3 regions of the Paraglaciecola sp. G1-13 genome follow, and region 1 is predicted to be linked to each of the others. Evidence: predicted binding sites of a transcription regulator. Region 1 holds the regulator's gene; each other region holds the start of a gene.

What was found. The regulator FliA, encoded in region 1, starts transcription of late flagellar genes. The targets are predictions, from matches to a motif close to CTAAAGNTNNNNNNNNNNNNGCCGATA.
Region 2: a site for FliA is predicted at 3,948-3,974, ahead of AC0L6N_RS18580 (DUF5610 domain-containing protein). Genes of this name have one in related genera too.
Region 3: a site for FliA is predicted at 2,776-2,802, ahead of pomA (flagellar motor protein PomA). Genes of this name have one in related genera too.

Annotation. Positions count from the first base shown of each region.
Region 1 covers NZ_CM147903.1:3,147,583-3,155,088, forward strand. Annotated here, with positions in the region: gene AC0L6N_RS13365 (protein-glutamate methylesterase/protein-glutamine glutaminase) at 1-1,004, opposite strand, end outside; gene AC0L6N_RS13370 (chemotaxis protein CheA) at 1,029-3,293, opposite strand; gene AC0L6N_RS13375 (protein phosphatase CheZ) at 3,306-4,049, opposite strand; gene cheY (chemotaxis response regulator CheY) at 4,081-4,464, opposite strand; gene AC0L6N_RS13385 (RNA polymerase sigma factor FliA) at 4,512-5,240, opposite strand; gene AC0L6N_RS13390 (MinD/ParA family protein) at 5,237-6,103, opposite strand; gene flhF (flagellar biosynthesis protein FlhF) at 6,100-7,431, opposite strand; gene flhA (flagellar biosynthesis protein FlhA) at 7,466-7,506, opposite strand, start outside.
Region 2 covers NZ_CM147903.1:4,383,611-4,391,116, reverse strand. Annotated here, with positions in the region: gene AC0L6N_RS18605 (uracil-DNA glycosylase family protein) at 1-180, opposite strand, end outside; gene AC0L6N_RS18600 (hypothetical protein) at 359-685, shown strand; gene AC0L6N_RS18595 (acyl-CoA desaturase) at 875-2,002, opposite strand; gene fabR (HTH-type transcriptional repressor FabR) at 2,162-2,761, shown strand; gene trmA (tRNA (uridine(54)-C5)-methyltransferase TrmA) at 2,758-3,855, opposite strand; gene AC0L6N_RS18580 (DUF5610 domain-containing protein) at 4,004-5,437, shown strand; gene AC0L6N_RS18575 (LuxR C-terminal-related transcriptional regulator) at 5,514-6,152, opposite strand; gene cmoA (carboxy-S-adenosyl-L-methionine synthase CmoA) at 6,424-7,155, shown strand; gene cmoB (tRNA 5-methoxyuridine(34)/uridine 5-oxyacetic acid(34) synthase CmoB) at 7,191-7,506, shown strand, end outside.
Region 3 covers NZ_CM147903.1:1,079,390-1,086,895, forward strand. Annotated here, with positions in the region: gene dxs (1-deoxy-D-xylulose-5-phosphate synthase) at 1-1,402, opposite strand, end outside; gene ispA ((2E,6E)-farnesyl diphosphate synthase) at 1,448-2,338, opposite strand; gene xseB (exodeoxyribonuclease VII small subunit) at 2,338-2,589, opposite strand; gene pomA (flagellar motor protein PomA) at 2,927-3,691, shown strand; gene AC0L6N_RS04510 (flagellar motor protein MotB) at 3,695-4,612, shown strand; gene AC0L6N_RS04515 (DUF3833 domain-containing protein) at 4,726-5,283, opposite strand; gene AC0L6N_RS04520 (chalcone isomerase family protein) at 5,292-5,816, opposite strand; gene AC0L6N_RS04525 (class I SAM-dependent methyltransferase) at 5,820-7,073, opposite strand; gene AC0L6N_RS04530 (DUF1365 domain-containing protein) at 7,075-7,506, opposite strand, start outside.

The DNA of each region.
Region 1 (7,506 bases):
CCTTTACTTTTTAGCTTGCTGGCGCCAAGTTTTCCGTCAGAGCCCATCCCTGTGAGTATGACCCCTAAGACATCACCGTGATATACATGCGCAATTGACGCAAACGTAATATCAACGCAGGGCTTATACAGTATATCGGCACTGTCTGGTGCATCATAAATTCGAAAAGAAACACGTTGACTATCGCCCTGAACGGTCATTTGACGGCCACCAGGTGCTAAATACGCGACGCCTGCTTTAACTTCTTCACCGTTCATCGCTTCTTTTACAGTCAATTGCGACAACTGATTCAGTCGCTCTGCAAATGCCTTAGTAAAGGAGCCCGGCATGTGTTGCACAATAAAGATAGGATAAGGAAAATTCTTTGGGACAGCTGTGAGCACTTTTTGTAGAGCAACCGGCCCGCCTGTGGACGTGCCAATCGCTAAGCAGCGATACTTTTTACCCGACGGAATACCACTGGACGAAGAATGATAAAGTGGGGCTCCCAACGGAATACTACTGGTCGCTTGCACTGAGCGTTTAGCAGGATTTCGACTAACCGGCTTATTGAACAAAATCGCTTTAGGAGGGGCCACACGCACAGAAGCGGGGCGCAGTCCGTGTTGCTTTCTACACAAGCTTTTGACCCGAGATTGCAAAAGCGCAACGGCATCTTGACGATTTGCCGCGATATCTTCGAACTTCTTGGGTAAGAAGTCCATTGCGCCTGAGTCCAGTGCGTCCAAGGTGGCTTTAGCACCTTGAAGTGTCAATGAAGAAAACATAATGATGGGGACGGGTTTACGGGCCATTATTTTTTTGACGGCAGTGATCCCATCCATGATAGGCATCTCCACGTCCATAGTGACTACATCAGGATTAAGCGTAGCGACCATCTCAATTGCTTCTTGACCATTTCTGGCCTCACCTATGACTTGTAAACTGGGGTCTTGCTCTAGAATTTCTTTTACACGGCGCCTAAAAAAAATCGAATCATCAACAACTAATATCTTGTATGCCATGTGTATTTTGTAAAAACCTCGTGTTTAACGCGCTTGTCGAATGGCATCGGCTTTTTTCTTAGCATAATGCTTTAGTAGGCCTGGAACATCTAGGATCAACGCAATCCCACCATCACTGGTAATCGTTGCGCCAGCCATGCCAGGAGTACCTTGTAGCAATTCATCTAATGGCTTAATCACCACTTCTTCTTGACCGATGAGCGCATCAACCACAAAACCGAGTTGCTGGGTACCAATTTGCACGACAACAACATGTCCCTTAGCGCGATCTAGCGGGATTGGCTTAGCATTTTTGCGTACTAACCACTCGCGTAAATAGAATAATGGGATCGCTTTGGAACGAACGATTTTTGTTAATTGGCCATCAACTGTATTGGTTTTACTCATATCCATGTTGATAATTTCGTTTACCGAGCCTAATGGTAATGCGAAGGTTTGATCGCCAACCACTATCATAAGAGTCGGTAATATTGCCAAAGTCAGTGGCACTTTAATTTCTAGCGTGGTGCCTTTGCCCAGCACAGAATCGATATTGACCGTACCATTTAGCTGGTTAATTTTGGTTTTCACCACGTCCATACCAACGCCGCGGCCTGACACTTCGGATATTTCAGTTTTGGTCGAGAAACCCGGAGCGAAAATTAAATTGAATGCTTCTTCATCTGTCATTCGAGCCGCGGCATCAGCATCTAATACGCCTCGAGAAATAGCTATTTCTTTAAGCTTATCAGGGTCCATGCCTTTACCGTCATCGACTATGCTCAGCAAAATATGATCACCTTCTTGAGAAGCTGATAGCTTTACCGTACCTAAAGATGGCTTGCCCGCTGCGACCCGATCCGCTGGCATTTCTATACCATGATCCACTGAATTTCGTACTAGATGCACCAAAGGATCAGCAAGGGCCTCGACTAAATTTTTGTCTAAATCTGTTTCTTCACCCTCTAGTTCAAGGGTAATTTCTTTCTTCAAGGTGCGCGCTAAGTCACGCACGACTCGAGGAAAACGCCCAAACACTTTTTTGATGGGCTGCATGCGCGTTTTCATCACGGCGCCTTGCAAATCGCCGGTGACCACGTCTAAATTAGCAATCGCTTTTGACATACTTTCGTCGTTGACGGATAAACCTAAACTAAGCAACCTGTTACGCACTAATACCAACTCACCTACCATATTCATGATTTGGTCTAAGCGCTTAGTATCCACCCTAACCGTCGTTTCCGGCTGTGGTGCTGCGGGACGCTTTTCCTCACGCTTAGAAACAGCCGACTTGTCCGCCGCCCCAGGGCTTTTGGCAGGTATATTGGCTTGGCTAGAGGCAATGCTGGGCGCACTCGACTTAGTGTCGTTACTTTTATCAGTGGCTTTTTCACTTGCGGATTGCGACGGCGTGTTATCAGATACTGCCGACGTTACTGGAGTGTTTGGCGCTTTACTTGTTTCTCCGTTAGCTTCTTTTTTGGTAACAGGCCCTTGCCCTTTACCATGGAGCTGATCGAGTAACGCTTCGAATTCATCATCACTGATATCTTCTGATTCAGAATTTGTGCTTGCTACGGGCGCGTCAGTCGATTCAGAGGGAGCGTCTTGAGAGCCGCCAAACTGCCCTTCTCCATGGAGCTGATCGAGTAACGCTTCAAACTCATCGTCACTAATATCGTCACCATCACTACTCATATCAGCGCCACTGGAAGACTCTGTGGATTGTGGCGGCTTATTTGATGGTGATTGCGATGCTCCTCCAACGGGATTACCTTCACCGTGAAGTTCATCAAGCAAGGCCTCAAACTCGGATTCGTCAAAGTCATCCGAATTTGTTTTAGGCTGAGATGCCGCTTCACTGGGCGCCTCGATTACTGGAGTTTCGATAATTGGAGGCGCAGCAACTTGGTCTTGCGCCTCTGGCTTACTCAGGCGATGCAATGTATCTAATAACGATTGCTCTGCTGCTACCAAGGGTTTGTTCGATTTTACATCTTCAAACATGGCGACGACTTCGTCGGTTGCTTGAAGAATAATATCCATTAACTCTGGCGTTAATGAACGTTGGCCATTACGCATGACATCGAATACGTTTTCAGCGCCGTGACAAATATCGACTAATTCGGTTAACGAAAGAAAGCCCGCGCCACCTTTAACCGTATGGTAGCCTCTGAAAATCGCATTCAGTAAATCCGAATCTTGCGGATTATTTTCCAACTCAACCAGCTGTTCTTGAAGCTGCTCTAGTATTTCACCCGCTTCTACTAAAAAATCCTGAAGGATCTCCTCGTCAACATCAAACCCCATATTGTAACGCCTCTAAAATCCTAAACTTGACAGTAAATCATCAACATCATCTTGATTAGATGCGACGTCATCACGGTTAGCTGCATCGAGAATTGGGCCTTCCGCTTTAACACTATCGGCTTGTTTATCAGATATATGAGGAATTTCCGTTGACTCTGATCCACCGAACATCGTTAACATATGCACTAGGCTGTCTTCTACTTCTTTAACTAGTTCAATGACCCGGCGAATAATTTGCCCTGTGATGTCCTGATAGCCTTGAGCTAGTAGCATCTCGGTTAATAATGCGTTTAATTTTCCAGACTCGTCCTTCCCCTCTTCTAAAAACGTGTCGAGGCGCCTGCACAGGGCATTGAATTCGCCCAGCTCTAACTGACGATTAAAAAGCTTCTTCCACTCAGGAATGATTTCGTTCATTTCAGAATTGAGCTTTTCGGCAATGGGCATGCAATCATCGACTAAGTCCATCGTGCGATTCGCGGCTTGCTCAGTGGTTTCAATAACATACGTGAGCCGTGTTTTAGCGTCAGGGATCTCTTCATTCGCTAAATTAGCAATACGTTCATCGAGTTGAAAGTTATTCAAAGAATCATGAAGTTGGCGAGTTAATTTACCCACCTCTTCGAACAGTTCGACAGAATTGGTGTCATTGACACTATCGAGAAGCTGCTGAGCGCCTTGATTGTTACCACTTTCAAGTAAAGCGACTAATTGCTTTGCATCTTCTAGCTTCATGGGGGCTGGATGTGAGGTCATAAGGCCTTCCTTATCGTTGAGAAAAGCCTGACTAACCTAAGCGTTCAAATATCTTGGCCAACTTCTCTTTAAGGGTCGCAGCAGTAAATGGTTTGATAACATACCCATTAACACCAGCCTGCGCCGCCGCTACAATTTGTTCTTTTTTGGCTTCTGCCGTTACCATTAACACTGGTGTGTGTTTAAGGTTTTCATCAGCACGGATTGCCCGCAATAAATCAATTCCTTGCATGCCTGGCATGTTCCAGTCAGTCACTACAAAATCAAAATCACCTTGTTGAAGCATAGGCAATGCGGTACTGCCATCATCCGCTTCTTGAATATTAGTAAAACCTAGATCTTTCAATAGGTTCTTGATGATGCGACGCATTGTCGAAAAATCATCAACAACCAAAATTTTCATATTCTTATCCAAAACTTTCTCCGCTCGAGGCAAAATCAAAACATTTATATGTTATTTGTTTATTCTTCAATACGCCAAGTCTGCATTTTACTTTTTAGTTTTAGCATAGCTTGGCTGTGTATTTGGCTAACACGTGATTCACTCACGTCTAGAACTTCACCTATTTCACGTAGATTCAATTCTTCGTCATAGTACAATGATAATACAATTGCTTCACGCTCAGGTAAGGTTGTAATGGCATGGGCTAAGGCTTTTTGAAAAGAGCCTTGGAGCAAATCTTCAAACGGAGTATCAGAGCCTTTAGTTTGCTCTGTTGTCACCACATCTTCCGATACCCCTAAATCTTCCATGCCAATAATTTTACCTGCATTCACTTCACCGAGCATTTGGTGATATTGCTCAATGCTCACTTCAAGTTTTTTGGCTATATCTACATCTCTGGCGTCACGGCCTGTCTCACGCTCAACTTTATTAATGGCATCCGTTATCGCACGGCCATTTTTATGCACAGAGCGTGGTGTCCAATCACCTTTTCGAATTTCGTCAAGCATAGAGCCGCGAATTCGAATACCTGCAAAGGTCTCAAAACTCGCACCTTTGGTGCCATCGAAGTTACGAGACGCTTCAAGTAAACCAATCATACCGGCTTGAATGAGATCGTCGACCAATACGCTGGCGGGTAGGCGGGCAATAAGATGATGAGCAATGCGCTTTACCAATGGAGCATGACGCTCCACCAGTGCATTTCTGTCATCTAACTGCTGATACGCAGCGGCCTTACTGTTCACCGAATATCGCCCACGGCTTTTTTGGCCACCAACTGCTCAAGGAAGAACTCTAAATGCCCTCCTGGCTGAGACGGCACTGGCCAACCTGCTGCCTGTTGAGCTAGCTTTTTAATAGCGATAGCCGCTGGCGAAGTTGGATATGCTTCAACAATCGCTTTTTGCTTACGAACCGACTTACGAATATTTTCATCAAACGGTACTGTGGCGACTAGTTCCAAGGCCACGTCTAAAAAGCGGTCGGTGACTTTTGTTAACTTATTGAACAGCTCTTGTCCTTCTCGCATATTGCGCACCATATTGGCGACAATTTTAAAACGAAAAACACCGTGCTCTTTATTCAAAATTTTGATCAATGCATAGGCATCTGTGAGAGATGTAGGTTCATCACACACTACCACTAGAATATCTTGCGAGGCACGTGAAAAACTTAAAACCATATCTGAAATACCTGCCGCAGTATCAACGATTAATACGTCAATCTGCGAGCGCAGCTCACTGAATGCTCTAATTAAGCCGGCATGTTCGGTTGGAGTGAGTTCAGTCATTGACTGACTGCCAGAGGTTGCTGGCGCAATTTTAATCCCGTGGGGACCTTCAACAAGGACTTCGTCTAGAGTGCATTCCCCTGACAATACATGTGAAAGGTTTTTCACCACACGTAAGCCAAGTAACACATCCACGTTGGCTAAGCCTAAATCTGCGTCTAATACCATGACTCTCTTACCCTGCTGGGCCATAGAGATCGCGGTATTTAACGTGACGTTGGTTTTACCCACGCCGCCCTTACCACCGGTAACGGCGATCACTTTAATTAATCGAGATTGATTCATTCTTCTTAAGCTACTCGCTTGGTCCTCAATCATACTGCCACTGCTGCGTTATTTAGTGAGTTACCACTAGTATGAATTAATACGTGCTTTTTATAAAGCTTAGCGGCGCTGGTTATTAAAAATTTTGCATCTGCCACTTTCAAGTCTTCCGGAACCTTTTGGCCATCGGTAATAAAGCTCACGGACAATTTGTGCTCGATGGCCGCACTAATTGCCTCTCCAAGACTGTAGCATTCATCTATTTTGGTGAAAATACAACCCTGTAAAGAAATCTGTTTGTAAGCAGCAATGGTTTGCTGCATAACTTGATATTGACTGTTGGCTTGCATGACCAAATAACTGCTGATATTCGCCGTTGTACTCTGCTTCAACGTTTCTAACTGCTTGATCAGTCTAACATCTCTTTGCCCAAACCCTGCAGTATCAATAAGTATAAGTCGCTTATTCCTAAACTGGAATAACAGATCTGATAACTCTTCAGCGTTCTGCGCTTTTTTCACCGAGCAACCAATAATTCTGGCATAGGTAGAAATTTGCTCGTAAGCAGCGATTCGATAGCTGTCAATGGTGATCAAGCCGACGTTTTGAGCACCGTATTTTTGCGCAGCTTGTGCGGCAAGTTTTGCCACAGTCGTTGTCTTTCCCGTCCCAGTAGGGCCCATTAAAACTGCGATGCCGCCTTTGGTCAGTAAGTTACTTTCTTCAGTTTGTATGCGATTAGCCAGCAGTTTTAATAAAAACAACCAAGCCTGACGCTCATCAGTATCTGCCGGGGTATAAGAAACCACTTCATTGGCCAGAGCTTCACTGATACCCATCTTTTGTAACTTGTTGGTTAAATAGCCGTGTAAAGGATGGTTTCGTCCTTTGTCTTGTTGCAAAAGACCAGCCACTTGGAACTGAAGCACATTACGCAAAGAGGCTAGCTCTTGACGCATTTCATTTAATGCGTCTTGCTGATGCGGTACGTTGGGTACTTCTGGTTGCGCCTGCGTTTGGCGTTGCGGCTGACTTGTTACATTTTGAGGCTTTGCAGGCTGAGCAACAGGCTGACTCAATTGATGAGCTGACTCTTTTGCTTGAATTTGTTTTTCAAGCAATGCTCTAAGGCTATCCGGTCCGCTGTCACCGATGATTTCACTGAGGGTAGGAGTGGATTCTGCTCTGGGCTTCGGTGCAGACGTCAAACTGGACTCGGCGCGCTTAGGGCTTGCAGCTGGCTCTTTGTCATATGCAGCGACAATTTCCACACCATTGCTTAGCTTTTTGTTGGACATGATGACTGCGTCATCGCCTAACTCGTCTTTGACTTGTTTCAAAGCTTCGCGCATGTCTTTGCCATAAAAGCGTCTAATTTTCACAATTTACCCCTTGCTACTTGCATCTGGTGACGGACTATTGACCCACCGCACTGACTATTTTAATTTGTTTGTCAT
Region 2 (7,506 bases), 1.2 Mb from region 1:
AATATTGTCTGGATTGTAAAACTGCTGAACGTCTAGATTCAGCCATTTCCTCAAGCGTTCGCCCGAAGCATCATTCCAAGGCTTGTTCGTTTCGTGTGCTTTGATACCAGGAGCCTGACCTACGATAAGTATCTTTGAGCGCTGATTTCCTTGAATGATTGGACGAGGGCTCAGGGGCAAATGTGCTTTGCATACTTGGCATTTTTTAGCGTCGTCAAAGTCGGTGATTTAATATTCCTTCCAAAAAATACAGTTTTGTCATATTATTGTCATAATCCTGTGGTTTAAGAGTCGATTTGTTTCCACGTTGGATTGCGATGCTTAGCGCTTTGTTAAGCGATTTATCGAGGAAATCATTATGTTAAGAATCAAATCATTTATCATTGTCGGCATTTTAAGCGCATTCGGTGCGGCATCAGCGCAAGCTGAAACTCAGAACAACAGATTATTTGACTGCATGGAATCAACCACATTTGCTATTGACGGTTCATGTATCGCTAGCAAAATTCAACAAAATGTTAAGTTTCGTGAAATGCAGTCAGACATCACTCAAAGAACGCAAGTGCAAGACGCCAATGCAATCGCGACAATCCAATTTTTTGAAAAAGACATGCGTATCAATGTCATTGCCCACAAAGATGCATTAGCTGAGTCAGAGTTATTAGTGCTCAACGTCGCTGAGTAATAAGGCTGTGTTAGGTTAACCAAATACCTGAATCGTTCAATGTAGTGATAAGTTCACATTGAACGGTTATTTTTAGCCTTTAACTTACTGTTTGGCTAAGTCAATTTTTTAATACTTCAGTTATTCCACTTCTTATAAAACCACTTTATCTATCATACAAAAAAGCCCCCTTGTGGGAGCTTTAGAATACTAAGCCATTTGATATTTTACTTGATACAGCTGCAGCCATTTTTGCTTTCGTAACTCTAAATTGTATTTGAGTTCGCGGTATTTAAAATCTAGTTCTAGTTTCTCGTAATTACGCTTCAATTTATGTTTGCGAATTTCCATTAAGCGTTTTTTAGTGGCGTACATTTCGCCCATTTTATGCAAGATTGCATCATATTCCTGCTGTAAACTATGTAATATCTCATCGGCATTTGGAAGCACAGATAACTTCTGTTGTGCGCGCTGCAATTGCATCGCCATCTTCGCTTTCTCAATACGTTCTTCTGGGCAGCGGCGTAAGTTTTTGGTCCAGCCTATAAACGACAGCCCTCGTATTAGCCATTTAGTTGGATCAAACTGCCACCATTTAATGCCATTGCGGTAATCATATTCAAATATGTGGTGGTAATTATGGTACCCCTCACCAAAAGTGAAAAAAGCTAAAATGTCATTATCGCGGGCTGTATTTTTATCTGTATAAGGTTGACGTCCCCAAATATGGGCAAGAGAATTAATAAAAAACGTCACATGATGGACAACCACTAGGCGGAAAAAACCAGCAAGCAACACCATACCAAGCACATCACCATTCAACCAACCTAATGCCATTGGAATGCCAAAGTTAGAAATAAGCATGATGGGAAGGTAGTACTTATGCTGCCATACAACGACCTTGTCTTTTTGAAGGTCTTTACAATTACTATAATCAGAATAGCGGTGTATCTGATATTCGCGAAGCATCCAACCCATGTGTGAATACCAAAAGCCACGCTTGGCCGAATACGGGTCTTTATCGTTGTCGTCCACATGCCTGTGGTGGATCCTGTGATCAGAAACCCAATGTAATATGCTGTTTTGAAGGGCCATTGCTCCGCCAATAGCCAGTACGACTCTGACAAAGGTATTCGCTTCATAGGCTTTATGCGCCCACAGCCTGTGGTACCCAGCGGTGATAGACATCCCTGAGAAGTAAATAAGAATAATACACGCAGCGATCTCTGCGCCATCAAACCCTTGGGTTAGAGCAACGTAAGGCACAAGAAAGAGTGCGACTAGTCCAGTAATCACAAAGACTAAAACATTAGTGAGAATTAAACGGGGTTTTTCCATTACAAAAAGCAGTACTTTATTCAGCTTACACTTGTACGCTAATTTATCTAGCAAACGCGTATTTAGCAAGCTATTTCTTGTATTGAACCTTATTACTTCGTGCTGATTCGCGTTAAATATGGATAATATAAAGGAATTAATATTCAAAAGGGGCGTAACGTGAGTCGTCAAGAACAAAAGCTTAAGACGAGACGAACCATTATAGATGCAGCTTTTAGTTTACTGGACGAGCAAAGAAGTTTGTCTAGTATCAGCTTGCGTGAAGTAGCTCGCGCCGCTGGCATCGCACCGACCTCATTTTATCGACATTTCAAAGACATTGACGAGCTTGGTTTAACATTAGTCGATGAGGCTGGCTTAAACTTAAGGCAGTTGATGCGTCAGGCTCGATTGCGGATTGCCTCAGGTGGGGGAGTGATAAACACGTCGGTGGATACGTTTATGGAGTTCATTTGCGCCCATAGCAATGTTTTCCGGTTGCTGCTTCGTGAGCATACCGGAACGTCTTTGGCATTTCGTGCCGCTGTATTACGGGAAATTCAGCACTTTATTGTTGAGCTAACAGATTACACTATGAGCACAACAGGGTTGCCCTATCAGTATGCGAACTTACAAGCAGAAGCTATGGTTAAACTTGTTTTTAGTGCGGGCGCAGAAGCGTTGGATTCAGGCGCTGAACAACAAGCAGTGTTGGCTCAGCGCGTTAAGTTGCAGTTGCGATTTATCGCTAATGGGGCGAAAGAGGCCGCCGGCGTTTAGCGCTTTTGCAAGTAAACTCCTGATTCCACATGATGTGTATATGGAAATTGATCGAAAAGAGCAAATCGGACTACATTATGTGTTTCGCTCAATACTGCCAAATTATTATTGAGTGTCTCAGGATTACACGAAATATACACAATGTTTTGATACTCTTTGATCATGTCTAGCGTGTCGTCATCAAGGCCAGAGCGCGGGGGATCCACTAAGACTGTTTGGCAATCGTAATCCTGCAAATTGATACCTTCTAAACGCCTAAAGCTGCGTTCATTGTTTAGTGCTTGCACAAATTCTTCGCTCGACATCCTTAAGATAGTCACGTTTTCTATGTTGTTTAAACGGATATTATCTTGCGCAGCAGCAACCGAAGATTTAGATATTTCGGTTGCTAATACTTGTCGAAAATTTTGTGCCAGAGGAAGACTGAAATTCCCTGCACCACAATACAATTCGAGTAAATCGCCTTGGCAATCTTGAGTAACATCTAACGCCCACTCAAGCATTTTGCTGTTTACCCCAGCATTTGGTTGCGTGAAGCTATTTTCAATTTGTTTAAACGTGTAGAGTCGGTCATTCACTGGTAGCGTTTCTATCACATAATCTTTGTCTAACAGCACTTTTTGCTTTTTCGCGCGGCCAATTATGTCGATTTTAAATTCATCTCTTAACAATGCGCGTAATGCTTTTGCTTCTTTTAGCCACTCATCTTCTAAAGGTTTGTGATACACCAAGGTGACTAATATTTCATTGGTTAGGGTACTCAGATAATCGATTTGGAATAACTTTCTACGTAATACTTCGTTCTTTTTTACTAATGACAATAACTTCACCATCACTTCATTGATAACGATACTGGCAGGGGGAAACTGATTTACTGCATACTTTTGCTTTGTTGATTGGTCAAACATGACATGATCTAAGTTATCTCCGTCGTGCCACATCCTGAATTCCGCACGCATCCTATAATTCAGAGGTGCTGATGAAAACGCCTCTAATGCTGGCATCGAAAATGTTTTGAAAGCCTGTTGCACGCTATTAACTTTTTGAGCGAGTTGTTGTTCATAGTCCGCAGGGTTAATTTCGGTTGGGCGCACGGCAATTCTCCAGATGATGTTATTAACGAGCGCGGGATTGTAAGTGTTTTCAGCGCTTGTGCAATATTAGTTTTTGATTGCGATGAATTGTACTAAATTTAGCCAGCATGCGGCCGATAACCTAGTTGAGGAAAGTGAGGTGGCACAAATGAATATTAATGAAATTAAGGCTTTCATGCGTGAAAAGCCGGCGCACTTGGGGGAGGCAAATAGCTTTCAGAACCAATTGCGTGATTCAGGTCTTGAGCAAGCAAGCACACTGGCGGGTGATAAGGCGTCCTTGAGCGGCGCATTATCATCTCATAGTTTTTTTGCAGGCCAAGTATTAACTAATTCCATGAACCACAGTGTATCGGTTGGGGCAAGCAAACTTCAGCTTAGAGTACCCCAGCAAGCTGACGAGGAAGAGACGAATAAAAGTTTATTCGACTTTGAAGAGGTCGCTCGCAATGTGTTGAATTTTGTCGGTGGTGCAATCAAAAATGCTCAGGGAAAAGGCGCTGACGACGATGCTTTGAATGCTCTTTTTGAGCAAGCTCGTTCGGGGGTATTAAAAGGCATTGGCATGGCTGAAAAAGATCTCGCCGGAGTGATGAATGATGACATCAAAAATGGGATTAGCCGAAGCCAAGAATTAATAGATACGGGATTGCAAAAGCTAAGAGATTCGATTTTCTTAGAAACTCAAGAAGCGAGCGATGTCGGCACGTCTAACGTTTCGTTGGAGAATCAAGTGAACTATCAACGCCGTGACACGGGTGAGTTACGTATTCGTACGTTGGATGGTGACGAAGTTAACATTCGCTTTGAAGACTTGGAAAGCTTTGAGTTAAACCAAAAGTTGCTGGTAAAAGTTGAAGAAGAACAAGTGTTTCAGCAGCCAGTAGAGCCATCGAAACCTCAATCGGTAAACAATGCGCAAGATATAGCCGAAAACGACGTGGCTGATGAGCCGAGCCTTGATAGCGCTGAGCAAAAGGGCGTAACGCAATCTTTACTACAAGAAAGCGATGATGCAAGTAACAACGTGACAGCTAAAGTCACCTCAACGCAACGCTATGAGCACATTAGCAGTAATGCACTGTCTTTCACTGTGCAGGGGGAGTTAGACGAAGACGAATTAAAGGCGATAGGTACATTAGTTGCTGACGCCAGCGATTTAGCTGATGAATTCTTCAACGGTGATATTGAGTCAGCATTCAATCAAGCATTAAAGCTGGGATATGATGAAAAAGAGCTAACCGGTTTTGCTTTACAATTAACTAGACAAGAGCAAACCCAATCTATTCAGGCGTATGAATCGGTTTCTCATTTCAGTGAAGATGACCCTAGAGGAGACCCTAATAAGACGGTTAAACCGGTCGCGCATTATCTAGATAAAATGTTGGATGTTTTTGAGCAATCGAGGCAAAAGCTTGAAAGCGGTGAACAGTATGACGATTTGATTAATGGATTGATTAATCAAATGGGCGATGTTCACACACCAGATTTAATTTCTGCAATTCAACGTTTTCATAGTTTTAATCAAAAGCTATTGAATGGTTTACCGTTAAACTTCTCAGGAACTAACCAGAGTGAATAACTCGCTGGAGCGATAAAAGTTCGGAACAAGATAACGTTAGTCACTAAAGGTGACTAACGTTATTTAGAGGTGGGGACTAATCTTCTAAATTTAGCTTTTTAAGCAGCAATACTGCTTGAGTTCGAGTATTAACTTCTAGTTTTCTAAATACTGCACTGATATGCGCCTTAACGGTCGCTTCAGTGACATTTAATTCGTGAGCAATTTGTTTATTTAATAAACCATCATGGATTAGCTTTAACACCTGAAATTGCTTAGGTGTTAATTCTGCAATTCGTTGCGCTAAATTGAGTTCTTCACCATCAATTTGGGCAATCTGTGCTTTTAACTCTTCAGTTAACCAAATTTCACCGCTCATGATTGTTTTCAAGGCATCAGCAATCATCAAAGTAGGGCTGGACTTAGGTACAAAACCTTTTGCGCCGAAGCTCATCACGTACGAAACAACTTCAATAGAGTCACTAGCCGAGACTACTGCGACAGGAATTTCAGGATAATCCTGAGTGACTCGAATTAGACCATAGAAATTCTCACATCCAGGCATGTGCAGATCGAGTAATATTAAATCGATATCTGGGTTTTCATGGAGCGTCATCAATGTAGAGTCGAGCGAGTCGGATTGCAAAATCTCAATATCTTCAAACAGTGGACTTAGTGCACCCACTAAAGCTTCGCGAAATAGCGGATGATCATCTGCAATTAAAAACTTTGCCATTTATTTGCCTTCAATAAATAATTCAATATTAAGTAACAAGACTAATACTTTAGTCTTGATTAATGAAGGGATTAATTAACTTCCCTGCAATTTATGTGACACATTCTATCAGAAGGCGTAAGTATGATGTAACAAATACCTCATGCAGTTTGTTTATATCAGAAAAATTTTTACGATCCTCTTAATCCATGGTGCAAATAGACAAGAGAATTGCGTGGTTTAGTGGCTGCGGGTAGAATTACGCTAATTTTCCACAATCATTATCAATTACATGCAATCAAGCAAAGACGCCATTTATTCACAACCTCAACAGGTAAGTGATTTCCGCTTCGATGATACCGTAGCAGAGGTTTTTCCAGATATGATCCAGCGCTCTGTGCCGGGTTATAACACCATCGTCGATGCAATTGGGCAATTGGCTGGACGCTACGCTACAAACAATTCCAATATATACGATCTCGGTTGCTCCCTCGGCGCAGTTAGCTTAGCAGCGGCAAAATACGTAGTGGCTGATAACTGTAGTATCATTGCAGTGGATAACTCTGAAGCTATGGCTCAGCGGTGTGCCCGGCACGTAAAAGCGTATAAAGCGAATACTCCCATAGAGGTGATTTGCGATGATTTACAAAATATCCACATCGAAAATGCATCAAGCGTGGTAATGAACTTCACATTGCAATTTATCGACCCCACTCAGCGTGATCAGATTATTCAGAGCATATACGATGGCTTAGCACCGGGTGGAATTTTCATACTTTCAGAGAAGCTTCGCCACGCATCAGAGCAAGGGAATGAGTTACTAATTGACCTTCATCATGAGTTTAAAAGACGCAATGGTTATAGCGAGCTAGAGATAAGTCAAAAGCGTGAATCAATTGAAAACATTTTGCGGGCTGAAACGTTTGAGGCGCATCAAACCAGACTAAAAAATGCTGGTTTTGACGATGTCGTATTGTGGTTTCAGTGTTTTAACTTTGCCTCCATTGTCGCGATCAAAAGCTAACACTTTTTTATTTATTTACTTTACAGGCGCCGTTCATGTCAGTCCCTTGGTTCAACCAGTTTTATAAAGAAATTGCCGACTCCCCGCTAAGTGCTTGGTTAGAGCTACTTCCCGGGCAGATTTCTACCTGGCAAAAAGAGCAGCTACACGGTGATTTCAACAAGTGGGTAAAGCTGCTTGGCAAGCTGCCTCAGACTCATCCTAGTGAAATTGAGCTCAAAGAGAGGGTTGAATTTGGGCTGCAAAGCGAGATAAACGAGTATACGCAGAAGCAAATTATAGGCTTACTTAAGCAGTTTATGCCATGGCGTAAAGGGCCATTTCATATTCATGGTATTCATATTGATACAG
Region 3 (7,506 bases), 2.1 Mb from region 1:
TCAGCTTGTGTCCTGTGTATAGCATTTGGCGACATTCATTTTCATCCGCAGGTACCATGATAACCATGTTCGGAATACAGCGTAAAAATGGGATATCGAATGCGCCTTGGTGCGTTGGCCCGTCAGCACCGACTAAACCTGCGCGGTCAATAGCGAACAACACGGGTAAGTTTTGCAAAGCCACATCGTGGATCAGCTGATCGTAGGCGCGCTGCAAAAACGTCGAGTAAATAGCCACTACGGCATTTTGGCCTTCTTTGGCAAGGCCCGCAGCGAATGTCACTGCGTGTTGCTCGGCAATGGCGACGTCAAAATATTGTGCTGGGAATTTTTGTGAAAACTCGACCATACCTGAGCCTTCGCGCATGGCAGGGGTAACAGCCATTAAATTCGGATCTTGTTGTGCCATGTCACACAACCAACGGCCAAAAATGTTTGAAAACGTTGGATCGCTCGGCGCAGCCTTAGGCAAACCATCAGCAGATGGGTTGAATTTAGGCACGGCATGAAATTTAATCGGGTCTTTCTCGGCTAGCTCATAGCCTTTACCTTTTTTGGTGACCACGTGAAGAATTTGCGCCCCTTTGATGTTGCGCATGTTTTTCAATGTGTCGACCACACCGTTTACATCGTGACCATCAATCGGCCCAATGTAATTAAACCCTAATTCTTCGAAGATAGTGCCTGGTACTACCATGCCTTTGATATGTTCTTCGGCTCGGCTGGCGAACTCTTTGATAGGCGGAACGCTGCTGAGGAGTTTCTTGCCGCCGTCACGAATAGAGTTAAAGAAGTTACCTGTAAGTAAACGGGCTAGGTGACTGTTTAATGCCCCCACATTCTCTGAAATTGACATCTCGTTATCATTTAAAATAACCAGCATGTCTTTATCGATGTCACCGCCATGATTTAGCGCTTCAAATGCCATACCTGCGGTCATTGCGCCATCACCGATAACGGCAACGACCTTTCTACCCAATGCTTCTTTTTCTGCAGCAACGGCCATACCTACTGCAGCGCTGATGGAGGTAGATGAGTGACCTACGGCAAAGGTATCGTACTCACTTTCGTTCGGCCAAGGGAAAGGGTGCAAACCGTTCTTTTGGCGAATGGTAGGCATACGATCACGACGGCCTGTCAAAATCTTATGGGGATAAGCTTGATGGCCCACATCCCAGATAAGGCGGTCGAACGGGGTGTTGTAAACATAATGCAGGGCGACGGTTAATTCGACTGTGCCCAACCCAGAGGCAAAATGACCACTACTTTGGCTTACGCTGGTTAACAAATATTGACGTAATTCTTTGGCGACTTGCTTTAGTTTGTCTTGAGGAAGCTCTCGCAATTGCTCGGGCGTGTCCGCTAAAGCCAGAAGCGGGTAGTGGGCTAAATCCAGGGTCATGAGGTACGTTTCTACTATTATTATTGGATGATGTATCGTTCGTAATCAATGATTACGATGAATGACGAAATCGGTAAATGATTTCAACACCTGTGTATTGTAAGGTAAAGCGTCCAAAGCTTGAAGCGCTTCTTGATGAAGTTGAGCGAGATAGCCCTGAGCACCTTCTAAACCAAGCAGTGCAGGATAGGTACTTTTATTCTGCTCTTGGTCTGAACCTTGGGGTTTACCTAAGGTTTGTGAATCACCGACCACATCCAAAATATCGTCCTGCACCTGAAACGCCAAACCAATGGTGGACGCATATTGCTGCAATAGCGTTTTGCTTTCATCGCTAACTGACGGGCACAACGCGGATGCCATTTTTACCGCTGCAGTGATAAGCGCCCCGGTTTTTTTGCTATGCAGCAACTCCAGTTGTGTTTGAGTGATCAGCTTATTGGTGGACGCTAAATCAATTCCTTGTCCGCCACACATGCCGTCGTAACCAGATGCTTGACCTAAAATACGCACCAATTCGATACGTTGCACATTGGCAAAATCTGATAATGGGTAATTAACGATGATCTCAAAGGCCAAAGTTTGCAGGGCATCGCCGGCTAAAATAGCGTTGGCTTCATCAAACTGAATGTGACACGTGGGGTGCCCGCGGCGTAAATCGTCGTCGTCCATCGCAGGCAAATCATCGTGTACCAAGGAATAAGCATGGATGCATTCTAATGCGAGGGCGGGGGCATCAAGATCAGACTGTTCAACCCCTAAAGCTTCGCCGACAGCATACACCAAAAAAGGTCGCATGCGTTTTCCGCCCATTAGCAAGGCGTACTGCATGGCATTTTTTAACGTTGGGGCATGGTCACCAAGGTTGCCAATTTGCGCTTGTAATAAAGCGTCAACGTGTCGATGCACACGCTTCTGTTGAGTCTCAAATGTCATTAGTCTTGGGTATTGTTGGGGTCGAAGTCAGTCAGTGGAGCTTGCTCGTCTTGACCCATTAAGATCTGAACTTTCTGTTCGGCTTGTTTAAGTTTGTTTTGACTATGGCGGGCTAATTGAATGCCTCGCTCAAAGCGCCCTAAAGCGTCTTCTAAACTTAGCTCACCTTCTTCCATTTGATTGACTATGCTATCGAGCTCTTGCATTGATTCTTCAAAGCTTAAGTTTTCGGTTTTTTTGCGACTGGTCATAGGTTTTGCTTCTTTTATATCTTGCTCTTTTGCGAGTTGAGCGCACCTTACCTGAGGGGTAAATAGTGGTCAAACCTTTTTCATGGCGCATAGGGCCAACGTACAAAAGATTGTTCCGAGATAAAGTAATTATCTTACGACGAATGCGTTTATTTGGATTTCTTTAGGCAGGTTTATAGCTAAGTACTATAGATTATTTCAACTTTGTCGATAAAATGATTAACCAAGTCAACAACCTAAATGCACCTCCTGCGAATTTTCGCTTTTTAAAGCAGGCGTTTTTAGAGCTGGGCCATTTGATATTTCGCGTAACACACTTTTTTGATGGGAGTACAATGTGGATTTAGCAACCCTTATAGGCATGATTGGCGCAATCGGCTTCGTGATCATGGCCATGGTGCTGGGCGGTGATTTGGGGATGTTCTTTAACGTTCCATCCATTTTGATTGTGGTCTGCGGTAGTCTTTTTGTCGTTTTATCTCAATTCACCCTTGGGCAATTCTTTGGTGCAGGTAAAGTGGCCGGTAAAGCCTTTATGTTCAAAATCGAATCGCCTGAGTCTCAGATTGAAAAAATCGTTGAAATGGCGGATGCCGCGCGTAAAGGCGGTTTTTTAGCGCTAGAAGAAGCACAAATAGAAAACGAATTTATGCAAAAAGGCGTTGATATGCTGGTTGACGGTCACGATGTGGACGTTGTGCGTGCCACTATGGCCAAAGACATATCTATGACCACAGAGCGGCATGAATTCGGTGCTACTATCTTTAAAGGGATGGGGGATGTTGCTCCCGCCATGGGGATGATTGGTACGCTGATTGGTTTGGTTGCCATGCTGTCAAACATGGATGATCCTAAGTCCATTGGACCAGCAATGGCGGTTGCGCTATTAACAACGCTTTACGGCGCGGTGTTAGCGAACGTTGTGTGTTTGCCTATTGCTGAGAAGCTAGGTAACAGAGCAGTGGAAGAGAAACTAAACCAGAGCTTAATCCTCGATGGCATAATTGGCATAGCCGACGGCCAGAACCCTCGTGTTATTGAAGGTATTTTGAAAAATTATCTTGCAGCCAGTAAGCGCGGTAGCGCGACAGAAGACGCATAACTGATGGAAGACGAATGCCCTAAATGCCCCCCCGCCGGATTACCCGCGTGGATGGGGACATTCGCGGATTTGATGTCACTGTTGATGTGCTTCTTCGTGTTATTGCTGTCGTTTTCAGAAATGGATGTACTGAAGTTCAAACAGATCGCGGGCTCGATGAAGTTTGCGTTTGGCGTTCAAAATAAAATTGAAGTCAAAGATATTCCCAAAGGCACCAGTGTTATCGCCATGGAATTCAGACCGGGTCGACCCGATCCTACCCCTATTGAAACCATTCAGCAGCAAACCATAGAAATGACTCAGCAAATGTTGGAGTTTCAAGCGGGTAATGAAGATTCCGCTGGTGGGCGTCAAAAACAACGCGGTGAACAAAAAGGCGGGGCTGCCCAGCAAACGGCGAGTGAACAATCCAGTGCCAAAACCACAGCGAGTCAAGAAGAAGCCAATAAGCAAATGAAGAAGGTGGCGCAGCAGCTTGAGAAGGAAATTCTTGATGGTGCCATCGAGATGGAGTCACTAGGGCAACAACTGATTATCCGTATTCGTGAGAACGGCTCTTTCTCAGCGGGCTCAGCTTTCTTGCAGCCGCAGTTTAAGCCTATCCTGCGTAAAATTGGAACCTTGTTGGCTGATATGCCTGGGGATATTGAGATATCCGGTCATAGTGACAGTTTGGTTATTTCTAACGAGCTGTATCGTTCTAACTGGGATTTATCAGCTCAGCGCGCAGTTGCGGTAGCTGAGGAGCTACGTAAAGCCCCAGGGTTTGATGAGGGGCGCATGGCGGTCATTGGTAAAGCGGACACCGCCCCATTGTTAGGTGAAGACGATGCTCAAGCAAGAAGCCGCAATCGCCGCGTGGAAATTGCGATTAAACAGGGTAAGGCGAAAGAATCAGAGCCTATCTCGGTCGTAGAATAAGCGGTATTGACCTAAGCGGAGGCAGCAGAGTAGGGCTAGCTTAGTCAATAAATTCAAATCTAAAAAGCGGCACATATGCCGCTTTTTTATTTTCCTCATTTCTGTGTACTAACCTACATTTGTGATTCACAAGAGGGAATACGTGCGCTCTTGTCAAAGAATATAGAGAATTCTGCCACCGTCACGCCAAACTTTTTCATATACGAACGATTCATCATGCGCTGGTCGTCGAGAGCGTACATCCAATCATCAATGGCAAAATCATACTCGGTGCCATCAATGGGCACGGTCAAAGTGTACTGCCAATTAAACGCGCTACCTTGGGATGAGCCAGACGCTTGACCCACAACGTCACCGGCAGTGCCCGTCACTGTTTGGTCTTGCGCGACACTCACCTTCCAAATACGGGTCTGGCGGGTACCGTCGTTAAAGAAAAATGACTCGTGAAGTTGCCCTTTGTTACCTTGCCACGTGGCGACGATGTCAACGCAGAATCGGCGAGTTAGCTTTCCTGAATAGTCTTGCACAATTCCCCAAGCTGTTATTTCACCATCAAAATAGTTTTTGAGTGAAAATGTGGGCCTAGTGTCACGATAATCATCGATAGAGGCACTGCAGCCTGCAAGCAGAGCTACTCCGGCGGTTAATGCCAATGTTTTTAATATCGTCATATACGTTCCTATTGTGATTGGCCTATTAATTTATTACGCAGTTTCGGGTAACTGGCTTTTTTGTCTAGCCAGATGCGCAAAAAATTGACGCCAAAGCTGCGATCATCAATACGCCCAATTTCTTCTTGGTTAAAATAGAAGACGCCACCATCAGTGTGGTTTAAGACAAACAACAGCTCATCGTTTTCCTGAATATCAGGCCATATCGCCGTAAGTTGTGTAAGCCATGGCTGGTAGATTGCTTCACCTAACCCTAGCTTGTTCCATTCATCGGCAGTGGCTTCTACCAGTTCATCTGCCTCAATATCCCGCAAATACTGAATATTTAGGGCGAGAGGACTCTGACTTTCTTGCGTCAGGTCATCACTGGTAAACGTGCCGTCATCACTGTAGAGCGTTGATTGGTATATATCCCAAAATACGACCGACAACTTAGCGCTGCCTACAGGTTTGAGTGCATCAATGGGCGACGCACTTAAGCTCAAAGGCAACAGCAACGCGCTTATAAGTGTATATGTGAGCAACTTTTTCATCGTTTATCGACTAAGTTGTGCATTGTAAGCGGGCTTGCTCAGCACTAGCTGCACCGTACTAATGGTGCGCTCAAGAAAACCGCCTTCGCAATAACTAAAGTAATAGCGCCACATGTTGCCAAAGCGTTCGTCGTAGCCGTCTTTTGCTAGCGCTTCGATATTATCGTTAAACGCTTGATGCCAATGTTGTAAGGTTCTCGCGTAATCCAGACCGATGTCATGCAGATCGCGGATCATCATATCGGTATGTTTTTTCAGATGTTGATTGATTAAAAGCTGTGAGGGTAAAAAACCGCCGGGGAAAATATGCTTTTGAATAAAATCAACACTCTTAGCGTAACTGTTCAAGCGTTGGTCACTGATGGTGATCGCTTGTAACAGCATAATGCCGTCTTTTTTGAGCAAGTTTGAGCACTGCTGAAAGAAAGTGGGTAAGTACTCTTTGCCTACTGCTTCAATCATTTCAATGGAGACCAGTTTGTCGTATTGGCCTTCAAGCAAGCGATAGTCTTTTTTCAGCAATGTAATATGCTGCTCTAGATTTTCCCGAGCCACCCATTGTTCGGCAAACTGATATTGCTCCTCTGAAATAGTGGTCGTGGTCACTTTGCAACCGTAGTGTTTGGCTGCATACACAGCTAGACCACCCCAGCCGGTACCAATTTCAAGAAGGTGATCGTCTTCGGTCAGCTGTAACTTCTCACAAATTGTTTTTAGTTTATGTTGTTGCGCCTGATGTAAATCTGCATCTTGATGAGGATAGATTGCCGAGGAGTACATCATGGTTTGATCTAAGAAGCGTGTATAAAGCTTGTTGCCTAGATCATAATGATCTGCGATGTTTTTCTTCGCCTGGCTGGTGGAATTGCGCCTTGCAAGGTGACTTAACTTTCTAAGGGGAAGGGCGAGCCATTCCATTTTGCCTTCCCAGCGGTCAAGCATAGGCAGGTTTCGGGCAAATATGCGAATAACGTTGGTCAAATTGGGAGTCGTCCACATACCGTCCGTGTAGGTTTCCCCTGAAGCAACGCTACCACCAAAAAGCAAATGGCGATAGGCGCGTAAATCGATGAAGTTTATCTCAGCATGCAAGTCAGAGCCCTTTTCACCGAATACATCGACGAGCACACCATTTTCTTTTATCACCATTTCGCCTTCCGGCAGGCTAGCAAATATTTTCAACATGATTTGGCGGCTAATTTTGTCTTGCCAAGAGAGAGAATCCACCGCTTGGAGTGTCTGTTCGCTGTTAACCATATTACTTCTTACCTTGTGTTGCGTGAGCGTAAAACGGCACACGTTTTATAAATAGTTTTAGTGCCTGCCAATAAATACCAACGACGGTTCTTATGGCCATATGAGGTATTGATACTAATACGCGAAAGAGGGATTTTGAGTTCAATTCAATCCGCGTTAAATTTAACCCCGTGTCTAAATGAGTAATATCTTTCACGCATTTCAAGGTCAAGTTAAGTTTTTGATTTGGTTGCATAACCGACCATTGATATTGCATCTCCAACGGATTGAAGGGGGAAACGTGAAACGCTTTTTGTGAATTTTTCTGGTCGTGTAAATCCACCAAATAATGATGCCGCTCATTCCAAGGGGTATTACTGACTTCAGCTAACATATGGCTATATGTGCCGTCAGGTTGACGTAAGTAGTAAAAATTAACTGGGCTGAAATACAA